Regions from separate parts of the Rhizomicrobium palustre genome, predicted to be linked through region 2. Evidence: riboswitches for the same ligand, from Rfam matches in the RefSeq annotation. Region 2 holds a riboswitch; the other holds the start of a gene.
What was found. Region 2 has a riboswitch for glycine ahead of FHS83_RS02140 (trimeric intracellular cation channel family protein). Riboswitches for the same ligand answer to the same signal wherever they lie in the genome.
Positions count from the first base shown of each region.

Region 1 (11,108 bases), 2.5 Mb from region 2:
AGCACGGCGTCTTCGGATGCCTGACGGATGCCGTCGCGGCCATGGCTGAGCATATAGCTGAGCGCACGGACGAACATGCCCATCTGGCCGTGGAAGGCACTCATGCGGCCGAAGGGCTTGGCCCCTCCCGGCAGACCCTCGCGGGTCTCGATCAGGCGCAACCCATCCTTATCGGCGACCAGGAGCGGCAGCGGCGCGAAAGCCGCCAGACGCTCGGAGAGGACCACCGGACCCGCGCCCGGACCGCCACCGCCATGGGGGGTGGAGAAGGTCTTGTGCAGGTTGATGTGCATGGCATCGACGCCGAGGTCGCCCGGACGGACGCGGCCCGCGATGGCGTTGTAATTGGCGCCGTCGCAATAGAAGTAGCCGCCCGCGTCATGCACCATTTCTGCGATAGTGATGATGTCGCGCTCGAAGAGGCCGCAGGTGTTCGGGTTGGTCAGCATGAAGGCCGCCACATCCGGACCGAGCTTGATGCGGAGATCGTCGAGGTCGACGCGGCCTTCCGGCGTGGCCTTCACCTCTTCCACCGTGAAGCCCGCGAAGGCGGCGGTGGCGGGGTTGGTGCCATGGGCCGATTCCGGCACCAGCACGCGCAGGCGCTTCTCCCCACGCGCTTCGACAGCGGCGCGGATCGCGAGCAGACCGCAGAGCTCACCATGGGCGCCCGCCTTGGGCGACATGGCGACCGCCGGCATGCCGGTCAGGGTCGTGAGCCATTTGGCGAGTTCGCTGATCAGCTCCAGCGCACCTTGGCTGGCCGAGGCCGGGGCCAGAGGATGCAGGTCGCCGAAGCCGGGCAGCCGCGCCATCTTCTCGTTGAGGCGGGGGTTGTGCTTCATGGTGCAGGAGCCGAGCGGATAGAGCCCCGCATCGATGGAATAGTTCTGCTGCGACAGGCGCACATAATGACGGACCACCTCCGGCTCGGAGAGACCCGGCAGGCCGATGGCGCCCTTGCGGCGAAGCCCGCCGAGGCGGTCATCGGAGACGGTGACCTCTTCCAGATCGACGCCGCATTGGCCCGAACGTCCGAGTTCGAAGATCAACTTTTCTTCGTGGTCCAAACCCCGGTCACCGGAGATGGTGGCGAGGCTGGCAACTTCCGCCGCGCCCGGCTGAGAGGGACGGCCTTGAGAGTTCATCGCCATCACAGCACCTCCTTCAGGGCAGTCACGAACGCGTCGATGTCTTCGTCGGTGTTGGTTTCGGTCGCGGCCACGATCAAGAGATCGCGCTGATCGCGGTCGGCGGGGGCAAGGCGCGAGGCGGGCACGCCCGCCAGAATCCCCTTGGCCGCCAGCGCCTCGACCACCTCAGCGGCGGGCTTCGGCAGGCGCAGCGTGAACTCGTTGAAGAAGGTCGATGTGACCAGTGACACCCCCGGAACCGTCAACAACTTATCCACAAGGGTGGTGGCGCGCTGGTGATTGATTGCGGCGAGACGGGTGAAGCCACCCTCGCCCAAGAGGCTGAGGTGAATTGTGAAAGCCAGCGCGCAAAGCCCTGAATTCGTACAGATATTGCTCGTCGCCTTATCGCGGCGAATGTGCTGCTCGCGGGTCGAAAGCGTGAGGACGAAACCGCGGCGGCCTTCGGCATCCACAGTTTGTCCACAGAGCCGGCCCGGCATCTGGCGGACATATTTCTCGCGGGTCGCGAAAAGACCGACATAGGGCCCGCCGAAATTCAGCCCATTGCCGAGCGACTGACCTTCGCAGACCACAATGTCGGCGCCCTGCGCGCCGGGGGATTCAAGAAGCCCAAGGCTGACCACTTCAGTGACCACGACGATCAGCAAAGCACCTTTAGAATGAACCGCTTCGGCGATGTTCTTAAGACCCCGCAGCAGCCCGAACACGTCCGGAGTCTGGACTACGACGCAAGCAGTCTGATCATCGACCAGGCTGGCGAGGTCTTCTTCGGCACCCGGAATGGCGGGCGCGCGCAGAACGCTGCCATGCAGGTTCGCGACGGTCTCGACCGTCTCGGCATATTGGGGATGCAGGCCACCGGAGAGGATCGCCTTGCCCCGCTTGGTGACGCGCTGGGCCATCAGCACCGCTTCCGCGGTACCGGTGGAGCCGTCATAGAGCGAGGCATTGGCGACATCCATGCCGGTCAGCATGGCGACCTGGGTTTGGAATTCGAACAGCACCTGCAACGTGCCCTGGCTGATTTCCGGCTGGTAGGGCGTGTAGGAGGTGAGGAATTCCGAGCGCTGTATAAGGTGATCCACCGCTGCCGGGACGTGGTGCTTATAGGCACCCGCGCCCAGGAAGGACGGCACCGCACCCGACGCCGTGCTCTTGGCGGCCATGGCGGCAAGCTTGCGCTCGACGGCCAGCTCGCCCTGATGATCCGGAAGATCGAAGGCCGAAACCGGCACCTCGGCGGCCTTGGGGACATCCTTGAAAAGCGCGTCCACACTCACCACCCCGATGGTCTCGAGCATGGCGGCGCGGTCGGCCTTAGTCAGCGGCAGATAACGCATCTATTAGTGGTCCTTCGCGAAATCGAGATACTGCTCGGCGGTCATCAGCCCATCGAGCTCGGCCGGGTTGGAGAGCTTCAGCTTGAAGAACCAGCCCTCGCCTTCCGGATCGGCATTGACGCGCGCCGGATCATCGGCGAGGTCGTTGTTGCCCGCCGTGACGGTGCCGGAGACCGGCGAATAGACTTCGCTCGCCGCCTTGACGCTTTCCACCACCGCGGCCTCGCCACCCTTGGCGACGGTCTTGCCGACAGAGGGGACTTCCACGAACACGACGTCACCGAGCTGCTCGGTGGCGTGGCTGGTGATGCCGACGGTGCCTTCATCACCCTCGACGCGGATCCATTCGTGCTGGTCCGTGTAATAGGTCTTCGACATGGGTCAGGCTCCTCGCTTGTAGCGGTTGGGGACGAAAGGCATGGGGGCCACTTTGGCCGGGACGGGTTTGCCGCGGACGATGAGGTCGATCTCGCTGCCATCGGCAGCAAAGGCAGACTCGACATAGCCCATGGCGACCGGGGCATTCAGGCTGGGGCCGAAGCCGCCCGAGGTGATCTTGCCGATGATACGGCCGGTCTTATCGGCGATCTCGGTGCCCTCGCGCGCCGGGGCGCGGCCTTCGGGGCGGATACCGACGCGCTTGCGGGCGGTGCCGTTAAGAACCCGCTCCATGATCTTGTCGGCAGCCGGGAAGCCCTTTTCGGTCTTGCGGCGCTTGCCGATGGCCCAGACGAGATTGGCTTCGGCGGGATCGGTGGTTTCGTCGATGTCATGGCCATAGAGGCAAAGACCGGCTTCGAGGCGCAGGGAATCGCGGGCGCCGAGGCCGATCGGCATCACATCCGGGTCGGCGAGCAGCGCGCGGGCGAGCTTTTCGGCATCCTGGCCGCCGACGGAGATTTCAAAGCCGTCCTCGCCGGTATAGCCGGTGCGGCTGACGATGGCCTCCACACCTGCCACTACGGCGCGGCGCACGCGCATGAAGGTCAGGCTGTCGATGCCGGGCGAGAGCTTTTCCAGCACCGCACCCGCGGCCGGGCCTTGCAGGGCCAGAAGGGCACGGTCGGGACGCTGTTCCAGCGCCACCTCGCCCGCCAGCTCGCGGGAGATATGGGCGAAGTCGCTGTCCTTCATGGAGGCGTTGACGACGAGATACATCGCGCTCTCGCCTGCCAGCCGCGAGGCCATGAAGTCGTCCTTGATGCCCCCTTCAGCATTGAGGAGCAGGCCATAGCGCTGCTGACCTTCTTTGAGGCCAATGAAATCCGACGGCGCCAGCTTCTCGAGCGCGGCGGCGGGATTGGCGCCATGCAGGAAGGCCTGGCCCATATGCGAGACATCGAACAGCCCGGCTTTCTCGCGGGTGTGCAGATGCTCTTTCAGGATACCAGCCGGATACTGCACCGGCATTTCATAGCCCGCGAAGGGGACGAGTTTGGCGCCAAGCTCCACATGCAATGCATAGAGCGGCGTACGGCGTAAGGCTTCAGCGTCGGTCATAAAGGCCCAATGACGTTTGAGATGAGCGCCTTCCGCGTCCTCGCGGAATCCGCGCCCCTCTGTCATTGGACCTGAGAGATTTCCCCCTGACCGCTTGGCGGATCGGGGTTACCCCTTCGGTGAGACACGCTGAACGCGCATCTGCTTTCCAGAAGTTCATCCCCTTCGCGGTCCTTTTGCCTGAGAGTTTCCGGGGCGGTTGCTCCTTCGGCCTTCGCCTTCGGCTTCGGCCCGACAAGTCGGCCTTCGCAGAACGCGAGGGCTGGAACTGTCTGCCTTGGCAGAAGGAAAACGTCTCCCGCGAGGGATCGTTTGCTCACCACAAAACCGGCGCCTCCCGGCGGGGCCTTGCGTTGGGGGGAAGTATCACGAGGGGGGGATGGAGTGTCAACGAGAAGGCAGTGATTGTTTTTGCGGCAGGAAAGTTATCCCCCACCCTTCGCCAGTTCCCCACTCCCCTTGAGGGAGAGGAAGAAAAATCACGGGGTTAGGGGCGCGCCGCATGACTGGTCGAAAGGAACAAAGAGGCGCGGCGCTAACCCCGATGATTTTTCAGGTGAGGGGTGAGTGCCGCGATAGTGACCCCTCACCCGCAAAATCTAGCACTTAGCCTCGGATCGCATAGGCTCGGCCAATCTTGCACTCGGCTAAGTGCAAGATTTTGTGCCCTCTCCCTCAAGGGGAGAGGGAAACAGGACTTACATCCGCTCCGGAACTTCGATCCCGAGCAAATCCAGGACTTTGGTCAGAGTTTCCAGCGTCAGGCCGCAAAGGCCGAGGCGCGAGAGGCGCTTTTCCTCGTCATGCTCGCTCATGACGTGGTGTTCAGCGTAAAAGCGGCTGAAGGCCTGGGCGAGCGTGAACACATACTCGCAGAGGATGTTCGGGGCGCGCTTTTCCTCGGCGGCTTCCATCGCATCGGGAAGCGCCAGGATCTGCAACATCAGCGCGCGCTCTTCCGGCGAGCGGATCACCGGCGCGGTACCGATCAGCCCCTCTTCCGCCGCGCGGCGCAGGATCGAACGGATGCGCACCGCCGCGTACTGCAAATACGGGCCGGTCTTACCCTCGAATTTGGTGAAACGCTCGAGGTCGAAAATGTAGTCCGTCAGGCGGTAATTGGAGAGATCGGCGAATTTCAGCGCCGCCACGCCCACCTTCTGAGCGATGTCTTCTTTCTCGGCTTCGGGATAATCGGCACCGATGCCCGCTTCCGTAAGACGCTTCCTGGCCTCCTCGGTGGTCATGGCAATGAGATCGAACAGCTTCATCACCCCGCCCGCACGGGTCTTGAAGGGCTTGCCGTCGGCGCCGTTCATGGTGCCGAAACCGGCATGTTCCAGCTCGGCCTTGCCCGCGAGACCGGCCTTCTTGGCGGCGCGGAAAACCTGCTCGAAATGGCCGTGCTGGCGCTGATCGACCACATAGAGAATGAGGTTCGGGTCCAGCTCCTTCACGCGATCGACAATGGTCGCCAGATCGGTGGTGCCGTAGAGTACCGCGCCATCCGACTTCAAAAGGATCAGCGGCGGCATTTCTTTTTTGTCGCCGGGCTCGGCAACCTGCACGACGAGCGCGCCTTGGCTTTCTTCCGCAAGACCGCGCGCCTTCAAATCCTCGACCATCGGCGGGATGATGGGATCGACGCTGGCTTCGCCATTCCAAAGATCGAACTCGACGCCGAGGCTGGCATATTCGCGCTTGAGGCCCTTCTCGGACACCGCGAAGAAATGCTTCCACAGCGCGACATAACCGGGACGCCCGCCCTGCAATTCGGCGGTGGCTTTGCGGGCCAGTTCGAGCCGCGCTTCATCGGCTTTGCAGGCCGCTGACGCTGCCGGATAGAGGACCTCAAGATCATCCATGGTGACGGGCGATTCTTCCGGATAAGGGCCGGTGAAAGCCTCGTCGAAATAGATCGGCGCGATACCGCGCAAGGCCACTTCGGAGATCAGCTGGCCCATTTGCAGGCCCCAATCGCCGAGATGAACGTCGCCGACGACCTTCCAGCCATTGGCGCGGAACAGCCGTTTCAGACTGTCGCCGATGATCGCCGAACGCAGATGACCGACATGCATGGGCTTGGCGACATTCGGGCCGCCGTAATCGATCACCATCGTCTTGCCGATGCCGGTCTCCGGCGCACCCAGACGGGCATCCTTCGACATAGCGGCGGCGCGCGCATCGAGCGCGGTGTCGGTGAGATCGATATTGATGAAGCCGGGGCCTGCAATCTCGAGCTTGGCGAAGATCGAGGTCGCCTTCAGCTTATCAACCACCTTCTGCGCCAGCATGCGCGGATTTCCGCCGCCCTTCTTGGCAGCAGCCAGCGCACCATTGCATTGAAACTGGGAAAGATCGGGACGGTCGGAAGGTTTGACCAGGCCGAATTCCGCGGAAAGACCCTCATCAGCAAACGCGCGGCCCGCGATTGCCGAAAGCTCCCGGGAAAGCGAAGTCATGGCAGATATTGTCCCATCTTTTTGTTGTATTCGATTTGGGCTTGGGTGAGCTGAAAGCCCGTCAGCACGTGATATTCAAAGGAGCGTTTTTGCGGGGCGACCTTGATCACCACGCTGTCCATATATTCTTCGCCCGTGACGACAGCGGCACTCTGCGGGAAATCGAATTCCAGCCAGTGAACCTGCTTGTCGACGATATTGCCGTCCGTCGTCACCGCCACGTAGTACGGCGCCTTGAAATGCGCTGCCTCGCCACCCGGCGCCCGGGTCGCCTTATAGGCGATGCGCAGATTGACGTCGGTGGTGTTGTCCCGCTTGGAATAATCGCAGCGCGTCTTAATCCCGGTCATCTGCATCGTGTAGACGATATTGGAGGGGTCAGCCCCCTTGGCCGGGTCATAGACCGGGATCACCGAGGTGTTCGCCAGGATCTGGGCGTCGGGGCAGACATTCTGGTTGTCCGCGCGCACGTAATTGACCGCCTTCTGCCAAGTCTCACAGCCCGAGAGCGTGACCACAGCAAGGGCCGAAACGGTAAAGAGGCGAACAAGCTTCGTGCTTTTCATCGTTTGCTCGAAAAGGGTTGGGGCTCGAAAAAGGTGATGCCGCGGGCGTGTATACAGTGAGATTCCCTCCCGCGCGACCCATGTTTGCCGGCGGCGCGCCTTTCAGCAGCCCCACGCGACTTGCGGTTGATTGGCCGCAGGAAGGGCGGAACTCTACCCAACGCCGCCCGGCAAGCCAAGCGCTGCGGCCCGCGCTAAAGCCGCATCGGCCTTAGGTTTTGCCAATCGCGTCGCAAAAACCGCCGTTTTGGGGCCAGCCTGAAATATCTGTAACCGGCGGCATTTCATTAGCTGAGAGATGGTGAATCCATCACCACCCTAAACCGTCATGGCCGGGCTCCGACCCGGCCATCCATGCCGACGCGCACAACCTACCAAGGATTGGCAGGTTTCACCTTCATCTGGATGGCCGGGTCGGAGCCCGGCCATGACGGAGGTGGAATAGGTAACCAGCCCTCCAACACGGAAACACTTTCAACTCGCCGAACTCCCTGGCAAGGTATTGGGGATGGCTGTTTACACTGATGTCTCTTTTGAAGAACTCGAGAGTTTTCTCGCCGGATACGACATCGGCGCGCCCCTGACCTTTAAGGGGATCGCCGAGGGCGTGGAGAACTCGAACTATTTCCTCCAGACCACCAAAGGCGGCTTCATTCTCACGCTCTACGAGAAGCGGGTGAAGGTGGAAGACCTGCCCTTTTTCCTGGGGCTGTTGGAGCATCTTTCGGCCAATGGCATCGCCTGTCCTCTGCCTGTTCGAAGTCTCGAAGGGGCGCAATCCTCGCGCCTTTCGGGGCGGACGGCGGCGCTCTTTACCTTCTTGAACGGGCTCTCGCTTCGAAAGCCGGACGGCGCCCATTGCGCGGCGGCGGGTGCGGCGCTCGCGAAGCTGCACGAGGCCGGAAAAGGCTTCGCGTTAAAGCGCAAGAACGCCCTCAGCTATGATGGCTGGCGGGAACTGGTGGAGGCCTGCCTTCCCCGGGCCGATGAAGTCGAGCAAGGGCTCGGCGAGTTGATCCGCACCGCGCATGACGAAATCACCGCGAACTGGCCGGTGGGTCTGCCGCAAGGTGTGATCCATGCTGACCTCTTCCCCGACAACGTGCTTTTCATGAATGGCCAGGTCTCGGGGCTGATCGATTTCTATTTCGCCTGCAACGATGCGTATGCCTATGACCTTGCGGTGATGCTGAACGCCTGGTGTTTCGAGCCAGATGTCGCCTTCAACGTCACCAAATCCAAGAGCCTGATCGCGGCCTATTGCAAAGGGCGCGAACTCACCAAGGAAGAACGCGAAGCCCTGCCCATCCTGGCGCGCGGCGCGGCACTGCGCTTCCTCCTGACCCGGCTTTACGATTGGCTGAACCACGATCCCAACGCCCTCGTTCGGCCCAAAGACCCGCGCGAATATTCCCGCCGCTTGCGCTTTCATAAGAAGGTGCGCAGCAGCAGCGAATATGGTTTGTAGGCGCCATGCAAATCGAAATCTTCACGGACGGTGCCTGTACGGGCAATCCAGGCCCCGGCGGCTGGGCGGCAATCCTGCGCGCGGGCGAACATGAAAAGGAACTCTTCGGCGGCGAGAAGGCCACTACCAACAACCGCATGGAGTTGATGGCGGCGATCAAGGCGCTGGAGGCGGTGAAAAAGCCCTCAGAAATCACGCTTTATACGGACTCCCGCTATGTCATGGACGGGGTCACCAAGTGGATCATCAACTGGAAGAAAAACGGCTGGAAAACCGCCGATAAGAAGCCGGTGAAGAACGAAGATTTATGGCGCGCGCTCGATGCCGCCACCTTCCCCCACAAGATCACCTGGCGCTGGGTGAAAGGCCATGCCGGCCACCCCGAGAACGAACGCGTCGATGCCCTCGCCCGTGGCGCGGTGCCGTAAACACTTCATCCGTCATGGCCGGCCACCGAGCCGGCCATCCAGAAAACGGACATCGCCAAAAATGGATGGCCGGGTCGAGCCCGGCCATGACGTTTTAGGGAGCGTGCGGCGCTAGCCTCACACCTGCTTCAGCACATATTCCGCGGCAGAGACCTGGAAGGCGCCGGGTTCTTCGACGTTCAGTTTCTTTACCACGCCGTCTTCCACCACCATGGCAAAACGCTGGCAGCGCGAACCCATGCCGTATTTGGTGGCGTCCATCTCCAGGCCGAGTTCCTTGGTGAAATCGCCGTTACCATCGGCGAGCATCAGCACCTTGTCGCCCGCCCCCACCGAGTTGCCCCAAGCGCCCATCACAAAAGCGTCATTCACCGAGAGGCAGGCGATGGTGTCGACGCCCTTTTCGCGGAAGGCCTCGGCGTATTGAATGAAGCCCGGCAGATGCTTGGCTGAGCAGGTCGGGGTGAAGGCGCCCGGCAGGCCGAACAGCACCACTTTCTTGCCCCCGAAAAGCTCTTCGGTTTTGACCGCGCGCGGCGCCCCATCGCGCATCTCCATCAGTGTTGCCGACGGAATCTTGTCACCGGTTGCGATGGTCATAGTCACTCCTAATCTGATGATATTACGCGTCTGTTTAGAAGAGTTGTAACCTAACGCCGTGCACGGGTGAAGCCGCTGTGCTATCCTGAAAGGCATGACGCGTGCGATTTCTCCTGAACCGGCCGAGAATTTCCTGGAAGGCAAGCTCCTTATCGCGATGCCGGGCATGCCTGATCCCCGATTCGAGAAAAGCGTGATTTTCATTTGCGCCCATTCCGCTAAGGGCGCGATGGGGCTGATCGTCAATAAACCGATCGAGGGGCTGGCCTTTGGCGAGTTGATGGAGAAGTTCGAAATCCCGGTTTCGCCCGGTCTCGCCGCCATGCCGATCCTGTTTGGCGGGCCGGTGAATATGGGGCGCGGCTTTGTCCTGCACAGCGCCGATTACGGCACCGAGGAGGACACGCTCACCATCACCTCCGATATCGCCCTGACCGCCACCACAGATATCTTACAGGCGATTGCAGACGGCTCCGGCCCGTCAAAATCCCTGCTCGCGCTTGGCTATGCAGGCTGGAGCCCCGGCCAGATCGAAAACGAAATCCTCGCCAATGGCTGGATTCATTGCGACGCTGATCCCAAGCTGGTGTTCGAAACCGGCCATGAGGCGATTTGGGAAACCGCCATCGCCAAACTCGGCGCCGATATTTCCGGGTTTTCGGGCGAGGCGGGGCGGGCTTAAGCCCTACCCCACCGTGCTCGGCGACCGGAAGGTGCGGGCGATATAGGTCATCGCATCCTGGGCAGTGACGGCTTCCGAGAAGAGGAAGCCTTGCGCGTATTCGCAGCCCAATTCGGCGAGACGCGCGGCATCGGCCTCGGTCTCCACCCCTTCCACAATCACGCCGCGCTTCAGCTCGTGCACCATTTGCACCATCGAGGTGAGGACGACATCGCCATCCGTGTTGGCACCCGCAGACAGGAAGCTCTTGTCGATCTTCACGGTGTCAAAGGGCAGATCGGCAAGCTGCGACAGGCTCGATTGGCCGGTGCCGAAATCATCGATGGCGAGGCCCGCACCCAATTCCTTGATGCTGAGCGCAAGGCGCTTCACATCCTCATCGCTGGCGATAGAGGATTCGGTGATCTCGAGCCGCAAGGAGCCCGGTGCCACGCTGGCGCTCGAAAGCAGCTCCGACAAGCGGTTAATGAGACCCGCTTCGCGTAACTGACGGCGCGAGAGATTGACGCTGACGAATAACGGCTCAGGCAAAGGGAAATAGCGCTGCCAACCGGAAAGATCGGCCGCCGCGCGTTCGAGCGCCAATTGCCCAAGCGCCACGATAGTGCCGGTCTCCTCGCTATGGGCGATGAAATCGGCAGGCGCGACCAGCCCCTTGGCGGGATGGCGCCAGCGCAGAAGCGCCTCGAACCCGGCAACGCTGCGATCCGTCAGCCGCACGATGGGCTGATAGAAGACTTCGATCTCGCCGCGATCAAGCGCATTGCGCAATTCGGAATCCAGCGCCACCGTATCCTTCGGGGCGACGGCTTCCATTTCCGGCACATAAACACGCGAGCTGCCACCGCCTGCCCGCTTGGCTTCGAGCAGCGCAAGTTCTGCGTTCTTGATGAGATCGATGGAAT
Region 1 covers NZ_JAASRM010000001.1:3,035,091-3,046,198, reverse strand. The annotation lists gene gcvPB (aminomethyl-transferring glycine dehydrogenase subunit GcvPB) at 1-1,154, opposite strand, end outside; gene gcvPA (aminomethyl-transferring glycine dehydrogenase subunit GcvPA) at 1,154-2,497, opposite strand; gene gcvH (glycine cleavage system protein GcvH) at 2,501-2,875, opposite strand; gene gcvT (glycine cleavage system aminomethyltransferase GcvT) at 2,879-3,997, opposite strand; glycine riboswitch at 4,047-4,159, opposite strand; gene argS (arginine--tRNA ligase) at 4,696-6,459, opposite strand; gene FHS83_RS13465 (hypothetical protein) at 6,456-7,025, opposite strand; gene thrB (homoserine kinase) at 7,534-8,493, shown strand; gene rnhA (ribonuclease HI) at 8,499-8,921, shown strand; gene FHS83_RS13450 (peroxiredoxin) at 9,039-9,521, opposite strand; gene FHS83_RS13445 (YqgE/AlgH family protein) at 9,616-10,203, shown strand; gene FHS83_RS19805 (EAL domain-containing protein) at 10,207-11,108, opposite strand, start outside.
Region 1: another riboswitch for glycine. It lies ahead of gcvT (glycine cleavage system aminomethyltransferase GcvT); the one in region 2 lies ahead of FHS83_RS02140 (trimeric intracellular cation channel family protein).

Region 2 (11,108 bases):
GGGCGAGAAGGTGGGCCTCGTCGGGCCGAATGGCGCCGGTAAGACGACGCTCTTCCGCATGATCGCGGGCGAGAACCGCCCTGACGACGGCCAAGTCTCGATCGATCCCGGCACGACCATTGGCTATTTCAGTCAGGATGTCGGTGAGATGAAAGGCCAAACCGCGGTTGCTGCCGTGATGGATGGTGTCGGTCCGGTCAGCGCGCTCGCCGCCGAAATGGCCGAGCTCGAGGCCGCTATGGTCGATCCTGATCGCATGGACGAGATGGAAGCCTTGATCGAGCGCTATGGCGAGGTGCAGCACCGCTTCGAAGAGCTGGACGGCTACGCGCTGGAAGCACGTGCGCGCGAAGTGCTGGCGGGTTTGAGCTTCAGCCAGGAGCGCATGGACGGCGATGTCGGCGCGCTTTCAGGCGGCTGGAAAATGCGCGTGGCGCTTGCCCGTATTCTCCTGATGCGCCCCAGCGCCATGCTGCTAGACGAACCCTCCAACCACTTGGATCTTGAAAGCCTGATCTGGCTGGAAGATTTCCTTAAGAATTACGAAGGCGCGCTGCTGATGACCTCGCATGACCGTGCTTTCATGAACCGCATCGTCAGTAAGATTGTCGAAATCGATGGCGGTACGCTCACTACCTACTCGGGCAATTACGATTTCTATGAGCAGCAGCGCGCCCTCTCCGAAGAGCAGCGTCAGGCGCAATTCGAACGCCAGCAGGCCATGCTCGCCAAGGAAATCAAGTTTATCGAGCGCTTCAAGGCGCGTGCCTCTCATGCTGCACAAGTGCAAAGCCGGGTGAAGAAGCTTGATAAGATCGAACGGGTGGAGCCGCCTCGTCGCCGTCAGGCCGTACAATTCGAATTCAAGAGTCCGCCGCGCTCCGGTGATGATGTGGCGAGCTTCAAGGGCGTACACAAATCCTATGGCAGCCAGTCCATCTATACTGGGCTCGATTTCATGGTCCGCCGCAAGGAGCGCTGGTGCATTTTGGGGGCAAACGGTGCGGGCAAGTCCACGCTGTTGAAACTCGCCGCTGGTGCCATCACGCCGGATCAAGGCAGCGTCACCATCGGCAGCTCTGTGAAGATGGGCTATTTTGCCCAGCACGCCATGGACCTCTTGGACGGTGACGACACCGTGTTTGAATCTCTGGAAGAAAGCTTTCCTACTGCGGGGCAGGGCGTGCTGCGCAATCTCGCGGGTTGTTTCGGCTTCTCAGGTGATGACGTCGAAAAGCCCTGCCGCGTTTTGTCGGGCGGCGAGAAGGCACGTCTCGTGATGGCGAAAATGCTGTTTGATCCGCCGAACTTTCTGGTGCTTGACGAACCGACCAACCATCTCGATATGGCGACCAAGGAGATGCTGGTAGCGGCGCTGGCTGAATTTGAAGGCACCATGCTTTTCGTCTCGCATGATCGCCACTTTTTGGCAAAGCTGTCCAACCGCGTGCTGGAGCTGACGCCGGAAGGCATCCATCAATATAATGGTGGTTATACCGAATATGTTGCCCGCACCGGCCAGGAAGCGCCAGGGCTGCACCCCGGTCATTAAGAGCTAGTTTACCAAAATCGAGGTGGCTGGGTCAGAAAGCTGGTCTCATCCACCAATCCTCCACATAGCCTTGGCAGTCGCCCGACACGCGTACCCGAGATAGCAGGCTCGCAAGTTAAGGAGCCGCTATGCTGCGTGTACCGGCAAAGTTAAAGATCGGCGTGGGCTTGGCCACTTTTGTCCTCGCCTTCACCGTGATGGGGTGTGGCAGCGATACTCAAACGCCGCCGCCCCAAGTTGCGGTCGTCGTGCTGAAGCCGCAAAAGGTGGAGGTCACGGAGGATTTTCCGGGCCGCGTGAATGCTGTGCGCGTCGCGGAAATCCGCGCCCAGGTCGGTGGTATTGTTCAGCGCCGTCTTTTCGAGCAGGGCGCAGAGGTGAAAGCCAACCAGCCGCTCTATCAGATCAACGCGGCGCCGTTCCGGGCCGATGCCGATGTCGCCTCAGCCGCCCTAAAGCGCGCAGAAGCGGAGCTCTCCAAGGCCGCTGACCAAGCTGCGCGCATGGAAAGGCTGCTTCAGGCCAATGCCATCAGCGCACAGGCTCATGACGAGGCGGTGGCCGCCCGCAAGCAGGCGCTCGCCGATGTCGCGCAAACGCGGGCCACCCTGCAGCGCCGTCAGCTCGATCTTAAATTCGCCACCGTAGATGCGCCGATCGATGGCCGCATTGATCAGGCCATGATTACTGAGGGCGCGCTGGTCGGGCCGTCCGATGCAACGCCGATGGCGCGCATTCAGCAGATCGACAAAGTTTATGTCGATATCCGCGTGCCCACCTCTTCGGCGCAAGCCTTGCGGCGCACGACCACGGATGGCAAGGCCGGTGGCGCCGCTGCCGCCATTCTGCGTGACAATGGCGAGCCCTATCCCATTTCCGGGCAGATTCTATTTTCGGGCATCAGCGTGGATGCGGGAACGGGCGATGTTCTCCTGCGCATTCTTGCGGACAACAAGGATCATGCCTTTTTGCCGGGCATGTTCGTGCGGGCGCGGCTGCCTGTGGCAAGTTACGCCAACGCCTTGCTGGTGCCCCAGCAAGCAGTCACCTTCACGAGCGGCAAGACTTTTGTCTGGGTGATCGATGCCAAGAACAGCGCCCATCAGCTCAGCGTGCGTATCGGCGAGCTGGCGGACAATAGTTATCGCATCGTCTCCGGTCTCAAGCCGGGGGACAAAGTGGTGGTCGAGGGCGGTGAACGCCTCAGCGATGGTCTCGCGGTGGTGCCGCAGATCTGGGCCGTGAAAACGGCGTCTGCTCAGCACTGAATTTCAAGAGGTATCGCCCGTGTCGCGGTTTTTCATCGAACGCCCGGTTTTCGCTTGGGTGGTTGCCATCTTTATTGTGCTGGCGGGGCTGATCGCCATCCCGCAATTGCCCATTGCGCGCTACCCCTCCGTGGCGCCGCCCAGCGTGAGCATTACGGCCAGCTACCCTGGCGCCTCGCCGCAAACCATGAACGACTCCGTGGTGAGCTTGATCGAGCGCGAATTATCAGGCGTCAAAAATCTACTCTACTTCTCCTCCTCCGCGGATACATCGGGCTCGGCCTCTATCACGGCCACGTTCAAGCCCGGCACTGATCCTCAGATGGCGCAGGTTGATGTCCAGAACCGCCTCAAGGCGGTGGAAGCGCGCCTGCCGCAAACCGTGCGCCAGAATGGCTTGCAGGTGGAATCGGCCAGTTCCAGCTTTTTGCTGATGGTCGATCTTATCTCTCAGGATGGCCGGTATGACGAAGTCGCCTTGAGCGATTACATGGCGCGCAACCTGCTTGAGGAGCTGCGCCGTGTGGACGGCGTCGGGCGCGTTCAGCTTTTCGGTTCAGAGCAGGCGATGCGCATTTGGGTCGACCCGATCAAGCTCGTCTCTTTTGGCTTGTCGATGAGCGATCTCACCGCCGCCATCAGCCAGCAGAATATCCTGATCGCGCCTGGACGGATCGGTGATGAGCCGGCCCGCAAAGGTCAGCGGGTGAGTGTGCCTTTGACGGTGCAGGGCCAGCTCTCCAAGCCTGAACAGTTTGCGGCCATCGTGCTGCGCGCCAATGCAAACGGTTCGAAGGTGGTGCTGGGCGATGTCGCGCGGGTGGAGCTTGGTTCGCAATCCTATGGCTTTGTCACGCGCGAGAATGGCAAACCGTCCACCTCCGCCGCAGTGCAGCTCTCCCCGGGCGCCAATGCCGTGAAAACGGCGGAGGCGTTGGAAAAGCGCTTGGCTGAACTTGCCCCGTCCATTCCTCCGGGCATGAAATACGCGATCAGCTATAACACCGCGCCCTTCGTCAAGATCTCCATCGAGAAGGTGCTGCACACGCTACTTGAGGCGATGGTGCTGGTGTTCCTGGTGATGTACCTGTTCTTGCAGGATGTGCGCTATACCCTCATCCCTGCCATCGTGGTGCCCATCGCGCTGCTTGGCACATTCGCGGTCATGCTTGCGGCAGGATTTTCCATCAATGTACTCACCATGTTCGGCATGGTGCTGGCAATCGGCATTATTGTCGACGATGCCATTGTGGTGGTGGAAAATGTCGAGCGCCTGATGGCACAGGAAGGCCTTTCGCCCAAAGAGGCGACCATCAAGGCGATGCAGGAAATCTCCGGTGCCATCATCGGCATCACCCTGGTTCTGACCGCCGTGTTTATTCCGATGGCGCTGGCGACCGGAACGGTCGGGATCATCTATCAGCAATTCGCGCTGGCCATGGTGGTGTCCATCCTGTTTTCGGCCTTCCTGGCGCTCAGCCTGTCGCCAGCGCTTTGCGCTACGCTGCTGAAGCCGGTCAGCCATGGCGGGCATGGCAAGAATGCCTTCTTCCGCTGGTTCAATCATAAATTCGATTTGCTCACCCAGGGCTATCAAAAGCGCACCGCCGCCGTGATTAAGAAATCCGCGCGGATGATGACGATTTTTGCCGCGATTTCCGCGCTCTTGGGTGTTGCGCTCTACTTTCTGCCGTCATCCTTCTTGCCGGATGAGGATCAGGGCTACTTCATGACCTCCATTCAGCTTCCTGCCGAGGCAACTCAGCAGCGCACCCTGGAAACGGTGAAGGCTTATGAAAAACACGCCGCCACCCGCCCGGGCGTTGGCACCACCATTTCGATTCTCGGCTTTTCCTTCTCCGGCTCCGGCCCCAACACGGCCATGATCTTCACCACCTTGAAGGATTGGGGCGAGCGCCACGGCGCAACCGCGCAAAAGGAAGTAGCCGCGGCCACCGCTGCCATGTCCAACGCGACGGAAGGCGAAATCATGAGTCTTTTACCGCCGGCGATCGATGAACTCGGCACCTCGTCGGGCTTCAGTGTTTATCTGCAAGATCGCGGCAATCATGGCTATGCTGCGCTCAAAGCGGTGCAGGACAAGCTTCTGGAACTCACCGCAGGTAACAGCAAGCTTGCTTATGTCTATGGCGACAGTCTCGCCCCTGGCAGCAGCATTCACCTGACCATTGACCGGCAGAAGGCCGAAGCTTTGGGTGTTCCCTTCGCTGCGATCAGCGATACGCTGTCCATTGCCATGGGTTCGCTCTATGTCAACGACTTCCCCAATAACGGCCGCATGCAACAGGTCATTGTGCAGGCCGATACGGGGTCGCGTATGCAGATCGATGATGTGCTGAAGCTTTATGTCCGCAACAACGCGGGCGGCATGGTGGCCTTGCGCGAGGTCGTCAGCCCGGTGCACACCTCTATGCCGCGGCAGCTGCAGCACTACCAGGGTCTGCCCGCCATGCATATTTCCGGATTTGCCTATCCCTGGATATCCAGCGGCGCGGCCATGGCAGAGCTGGAGAAGCTCTCAACGCAATTGCCGCCCGGTTTCTCGCTGGCCTGGACAGGGCAATCCTTTGAAGAGCGTCAATCGGTGGCGCAAGCGCCGCTTTTGATGGCGCTGTCTATTCTGGTGGTGTTTCTGGTGCTGGCCGCCCTCTATGAAAGCTGGTCCATTCCGCTTTCCGTGATGCTGGTAGTGCCGTTGGGCCTGGTGGGTGCTGTATCGGCGGTGCTGTTGCGCGGCATGCCCAATGACGTCTTCTTCAAGGTCGGCATGATCACCATCATCGGCTTGTCTGCCAAGAATGCGATCTTGATCGTGGAGTTTGCCCGCCAGCTCTGGCAGCAGGGCCAAAGCCTTGCCGAGGCCGCGATTAATGCAGCACGGCTGCGCCTGCGCCCGATCTTGATGACCTCTCTGGCCTTTGCCTTGGGGGTGCTGCCGCTGGTCTTTGCATCCGGGGCGAGCGCTGAAACCCAGCATGCGATTGGAACGGGTGTCTTCGGCGGGATGGTCAGCGCCACGGCCCTGGCTATATTCTTCGTGCCGGTATTCTTTGTCTTCGTGCTGGGACGCTTCAAAGTTTCGCGAAAGTGAACGTCTCGCGTTTTTAAAACCCGGCTTGAAACCCGCCGCGGCGCATCACACATTAAGTTGCTGATTGGAGATGTTCTGATGAAGAAATTCGCCCTTCTCCTGGCCGCAAGCTCGCTCTTTCTGGCCGGGTGCCAAACGCAGAACGCCTATACGGATGAGGAGCAGACCTCGAACAGCACTAAGGGGGCGGTCATCGGCGGGGTCGCCGGGGCGCTCATCGGGGCGCTCGCCAATACCGGGGGCAAAACCAGCCAGACCGCGTTGATCGGCGGTGCCGTGGGCGCGCTGGCGGGCGGTCTTGTCGGCAAATATATGGACGATCAGGAAACGGAGCTGCGCCAGCGCTTGCGTGCCAGCGGGGTCAGCGTGCGCCGTGATGGCGATGATATCGTGCTGGTCATGCGCAACGACATTCTTTTCGACGTCAATTCCAGTGATCTTGATCCCGATGCCATTCACACCATCGCCGCCGTGGCCGAGGTGCTGCGCCATTACGACAAGACGCTGATCGATGTGGACGGCTTTACCGATACGACCGGCAGCTACGACTATAATATGGGGTTGTCGCGCAGCCGCGCGGTGACGGTCGCCAGGGTTCTGGCCGATAACGGCGTGGCCTCGGCGCGCATTTCTCCGCGCGGCTTTGGCGAGACGGAGCTTGCGGTTCCCACGGGCGATAACGTGAACGAACCGCGCAATCGTCGCGTCGAAATCCGCATCGTTCCGCACCGCGGTAATAGCTGAACGCTAGGCCTTTATGGGGAACAGCATCTCGAACACAGCGCCGCCGCGTTCCGAGGTGCGATACCTTGCCTTGCCGCCATGCGCTTTGGCGATGGCATCGACCACCGAGAGGCCAAGGCCTGAGCCGCCAAAGCTGCGCGAGCGCGAGCCGTCCGCGCGGGCAAAGGGGGTGAAAGCCTGTTTGGCAAATTCCGGCGGCAGCCCTGGCCCGCTATCTTCGACCCGGATGGTCGCATAGGAGCCAAGCTTGGACATGGCGATCACCACTGTGCCAGGATTGGCGTAGCGCCGCACGTTGTCGAGTAGTGCGAGCAAGGCCTGCCGAGTCCGTACTGGGTCTAGCGCTACGGCCATCTCGGAAAGATCTAGCGAGAGGGTAAAACCTGCTTCCACCAAATTGGGTTGCACCAGATCGGCCACGATCCTGATTTGCTCCGCAAGCGCGACTTGCTCGATTTGCAATTCCATGCGGCCGCTAGCGGCGAGTGTCACCAGCCTGAGATCGTCCACAAGTCGCGAAAGGCCATCCACCTGATGGAGCAGATTTCGTATGGTTTTTTCATCGGGTGCGAAAACGCCATCGTGGATGCCTTGTAACCGTCCCCGCAAGATCGTCAGTGGTGTGCGAAGTTCATGCGCGATGGCGGCATTCCACGCCGTCATGTCGGCGGTCATGTCCTGAAGCTTCTGCGCCATGGTGTTGAAGTCGGCCACCAGATTGGCGGTCTCGCCGAGGGAATGGTCACCTGGCTCCGCGCGCGCTGTCAAATCGCCTGCAGTGATGCGCCGGGCGCTTTCCGCAAGTGAATTGAGCGGCACCAATATCCGAACCGCGAGCTTCAGCGAGACCAGGAATGAAATGCCCAGCGCGATTGCTACCAACATGGCAAGTGTTGCCAGATCGGTTACATCGGGCAGCGGGTCGTCCATATTTATGAGCTGCGGGAAATACGAAAATATAATGACGTAGGTCGCGTACCCGCCCCAAAACACGATCATGGCGACGAGGACGCTGACAGTCGTCATCGACACCAATATCTGCCGGCTTAGGCCTTTGCGCCACATAGTCACCCCGAAATGAGACGATACCCAACCCCGCGCACGCCGGAGAGCATGTTCGCGGCTCCGGCGGCATCAAGCTTCTTGCGCAAATTGCTGACATGGCTGTCGACGGTCCGGTCCAACGCATCGCCGCCGGGAAGACATGCATCCACTAGCTCGCCGCGCGAAAAGACTTTGCTGGGCATGCGCGCCATATGCGCCAGAATGCGAAATTCCGTCAGCGTTAGCTGCAACGTGGAGGTGTCGCTGCCCTGATTGACCTGTACCACATAGCTATCAAGATCGATGGTGACGGGCCCCACCCGTAGCAGACCGCCGAACCTTGCAGCGCTCGCGCGCCTAAGCACCGCCTTAGCACGGGCTACCACTTCGATGGGGTTGAACGGTTTGACCACGTAATCGTCGGCGCCGATCCGCAGGCCCTGCAAGCGATCTATATCCTTATCGAGCGCGGTGATCATTATCACGGGCGTATTTCCACGCCGGCGGATTTCCGCGATCACCTCCCATCCGTCCATTTGGGGCATCTTCACGTCCAGGAGCACGATATCGGGCTTCAGAGCGAGATGCAGGTCGAGGGCGATCTTGCCGTCGGCGGCATTGACCGTTCGAAATCCCTCGCGTTCGAAATAGGCGGATAGAATCTCGCCGATTTCTTTATCGTCTTCCGCAATCAGAACCAGATCACTCATGGCTTCAGTACTTGATGGCTGCCTCTGGTGCATGCCACGGCGCAGCGAAGAGATCGAGATGGCCACAGCCTGCTTGCACGAGGTCTCGACTATACCTCCATATTCGAACAACTCAAGATTGGGCGTAGACTACCGCACAACGCTCAAGGCGTGCGCTGGAAGCCTGGAAGCTTCCATTGCCAAGTAATGGCCCCCGCGCGCAGCCCAAATCCAGCGCCAAAAGCGATGATGCCGCATAAAATGGGATCCAGCGCGGTCGCTCGCAAGATCACGAATGTCGCGGCGGTGGCAAGAGCGGCGGTGATATAGACTTCCCGCTGCAACAGTGCGGAAGGGGTCTCCGCGAAGATATCACGCAAGATGCCGCCAAAGGCAGCGGTGATTGCGCCCATAGCTACAGCGACGAGTGGGGCCACGCCCGCATCCAACGCTTTCCATGCGCCCAGCACCGCATATCCGGCGAGCCCCACTGCATCCAGCCAGATAAGCGCGCTGGAGCGCCACAAGCGATGGCCCAATAGCCAAACCAGTGTGGCTCCGATGATGCACACCAGCAAATATCCGCTCGTGTGGATCCAGAATACCGGTGCACCTATGATAATATCGCGCAGCGTGCCGCCTCCAATGCCGGTGACAAGAGCGAAAACCGCGAATGCGATGAAGTCGTGGCGGTTCCTTGCGGCGGCAAGTGCCCCGGTCATAGCGAAAACAGCCACCCCCGCATAGTCGAGCGCCATCAGTACGCCTTTGGCGCTTCCAAGCCAGGGAAGGGCGGCGCCTGCGCGAGAAAAGGCGAAGATTTGATCCATTTATAAGGTCCTCATGGCAAGCGTTTTGGCACCCGCAATTCCGCGGCGCCCCACCTGTCATGGAACCTGAGAGTTTCGTCCGCGCACGGACTACCCCTTCGGTGGATGCCTTTCCGCATCGCTCTTCAGATCGTCCTGGCGATACGGTCCTTTTGCCTGAGAGTTTCCGGGGCGGTTGCTCCTTCGGCGCCGGTGTCCCGGTCTCTCCCGTATCGTCATAACGGACGCGACGGCTTATGCACGGATCGCCGGGCTTTGCCAATGGCTGGCTGATTGGATGGCGTTTCTACTTATCCGTGCCGGGGGCGGCTTCGAGCGGGTCGAGCCCATACGGCGGTTTGCGCCAATGGGTGTGCTGCTCATAGCTATACGCAAGGCCATAGAGGCGGCCCTCGTCGAAGCGCCGTCCAAGCATTTGCAAACCTACCGGCAGGCCATCCGTGAACCCTGCGGGTACGGTGATCGCGGGCATGCCGGTGGCGGGCGAGATCAGCTGCGAGTTATCGCCTTTGTATTGGCTGGTGGCGTTTTCCTGCGCTGGCGGTGGGAAACGCCAGGTGGGATAGATCAGCGCGTCGAGTTCGGCGCCATCCATCGCCGCTTCCACATCCTTCAGGAAAGCAGCTCGGCCTGGATGATCCAGCATATAGGGGCAGGTCGTGCCGGGGTCGGATTTGGAATTCTTCAGAAAGCGTTTGAAGTCGTATTCGTTTTGCGGCGCGTAAAGCCCAGCCTGATACACGCTTTCCACGTCCTTTACCTTGGAGGGGGAATGCGCCTTGGCGAGTGTGGTGTTCACGTCAAACGCGAAGCGCGAACAATAATACCCGTCGTTGAGATGAATCTTGAGATTGGGAATTTCCACCGCTTCGACAATCGTGGCCCCTGCGGCTTTAAGCTCTTCGATGGCGCGGTTGAAGGTGGCCAGCACTTTGGGATCGGTGTCCTCCACCGGCGCCAGGGCGCGCAACACACCGATCCGCGCGCTCTTCAAGGCGTCCCGTTTGAGGAATTTTATGTACTCAACCTTGGCGCGGGCAGCTGGATTTTGGGTGATCGAATCCGCGCCATCTTCACCGCTGATGATGCTCAGAATGCGGGCATTGTCTTCCACGCTGCGGGTCATGGGGCCTGCGGTATCGCGATCAAGCTCCAAGGGGATGATACCGCTGCGGCTGACAAGGCCGAGGCTTGGGCGCATGCCAACCAGGCTCGTAAAGGATGATGGTCCGCGTACGGAATTTCCGGTGTCGGTGCCAAGCCCTGCCAAGCCGAAGCTCGCCGCTATACCGCTGGCCGTTCCCCCTGATGAACCTGCGGGCGTACGCGCGCGGTCATAGGCGTTGGCGGTAACGCCATAGGACGAACTCACCGTATTGCGCGGGCTGAAGGCCCATTCGGCCATATTGGTCTTGGCAAGAATGATTGCGCCGGCCGCTTTCAGGCGCTGAATGATCGCTGCATCCTGGGCCGGAAAATTATCGAGCAGCGCTTTTGATCCGGCGCTGGTGGGAAAGCCGACCGTATCGATATTGTCTTTGACCAGAAGCGGTACGCAGAAGAGCGGCTTCGTATTGCGCAAGCTTTGCGGCTCTTCATCCAGCTTGCGCGCATCCTCCAAAGCAGCCTGATTGATCAGGGCGATGGTGTTCAGCTTAAGCGGCTTGTCATATGCCTCAATTCTGCGCAGGTACGCTTTAACTACACGCACGCAAGTTGTGCGCTTTTCGGCGATGGCGTGTTGAATGTCTTGGATGCGCCCTTCGGTCACCAGGGCGTCGGTATTCATTGCTGCTTCTGCGGCCCGCGCGCCAAAGATGCTTAAGCTCACATAAACGGCCACGCTGGCGATCTGGCGAAGCGTCATCA
Region 2 covers NZ_JAASRM010000001.1:492,158-503,265, reverse strand. The annotation lists gene FHS83_RS02170 (ABC-F family ATP-binding cassette domain-containing protein) at 1-1,552, shown strand, start outside; gene FHS83_RS02165 (efflux RND transporter periplasmic adaptor subunit) at 1,681-2,820, shown strand; gene FHS83_RS02160 (multidrug efflux RND transporter permease subunit) at 2,840-5,932, shown strand; gene FHS83_RS02155 (YiaD family glycine zipper/OmpA-like lipoprotein) at 6,011-6,676, shown strand; gene FHS83_RS02150 (ATP-binding protein) at 6,680-7,741, opposite strand; gene FHS83_RS02145 (response regulator) at 7,744-8,430, opposite strand; gene FHS83_RS02140 (trimeric intracellular cation channel family protein) at 8,574-9,239, opposite strand; glycine riboswitch at 9,292-9,370, opposite strand; glycine riboswitch at 9,374-9,459, opposite strand; gene FHS83_RS02135 (amidase) at 9,526-11,106, opposite strand.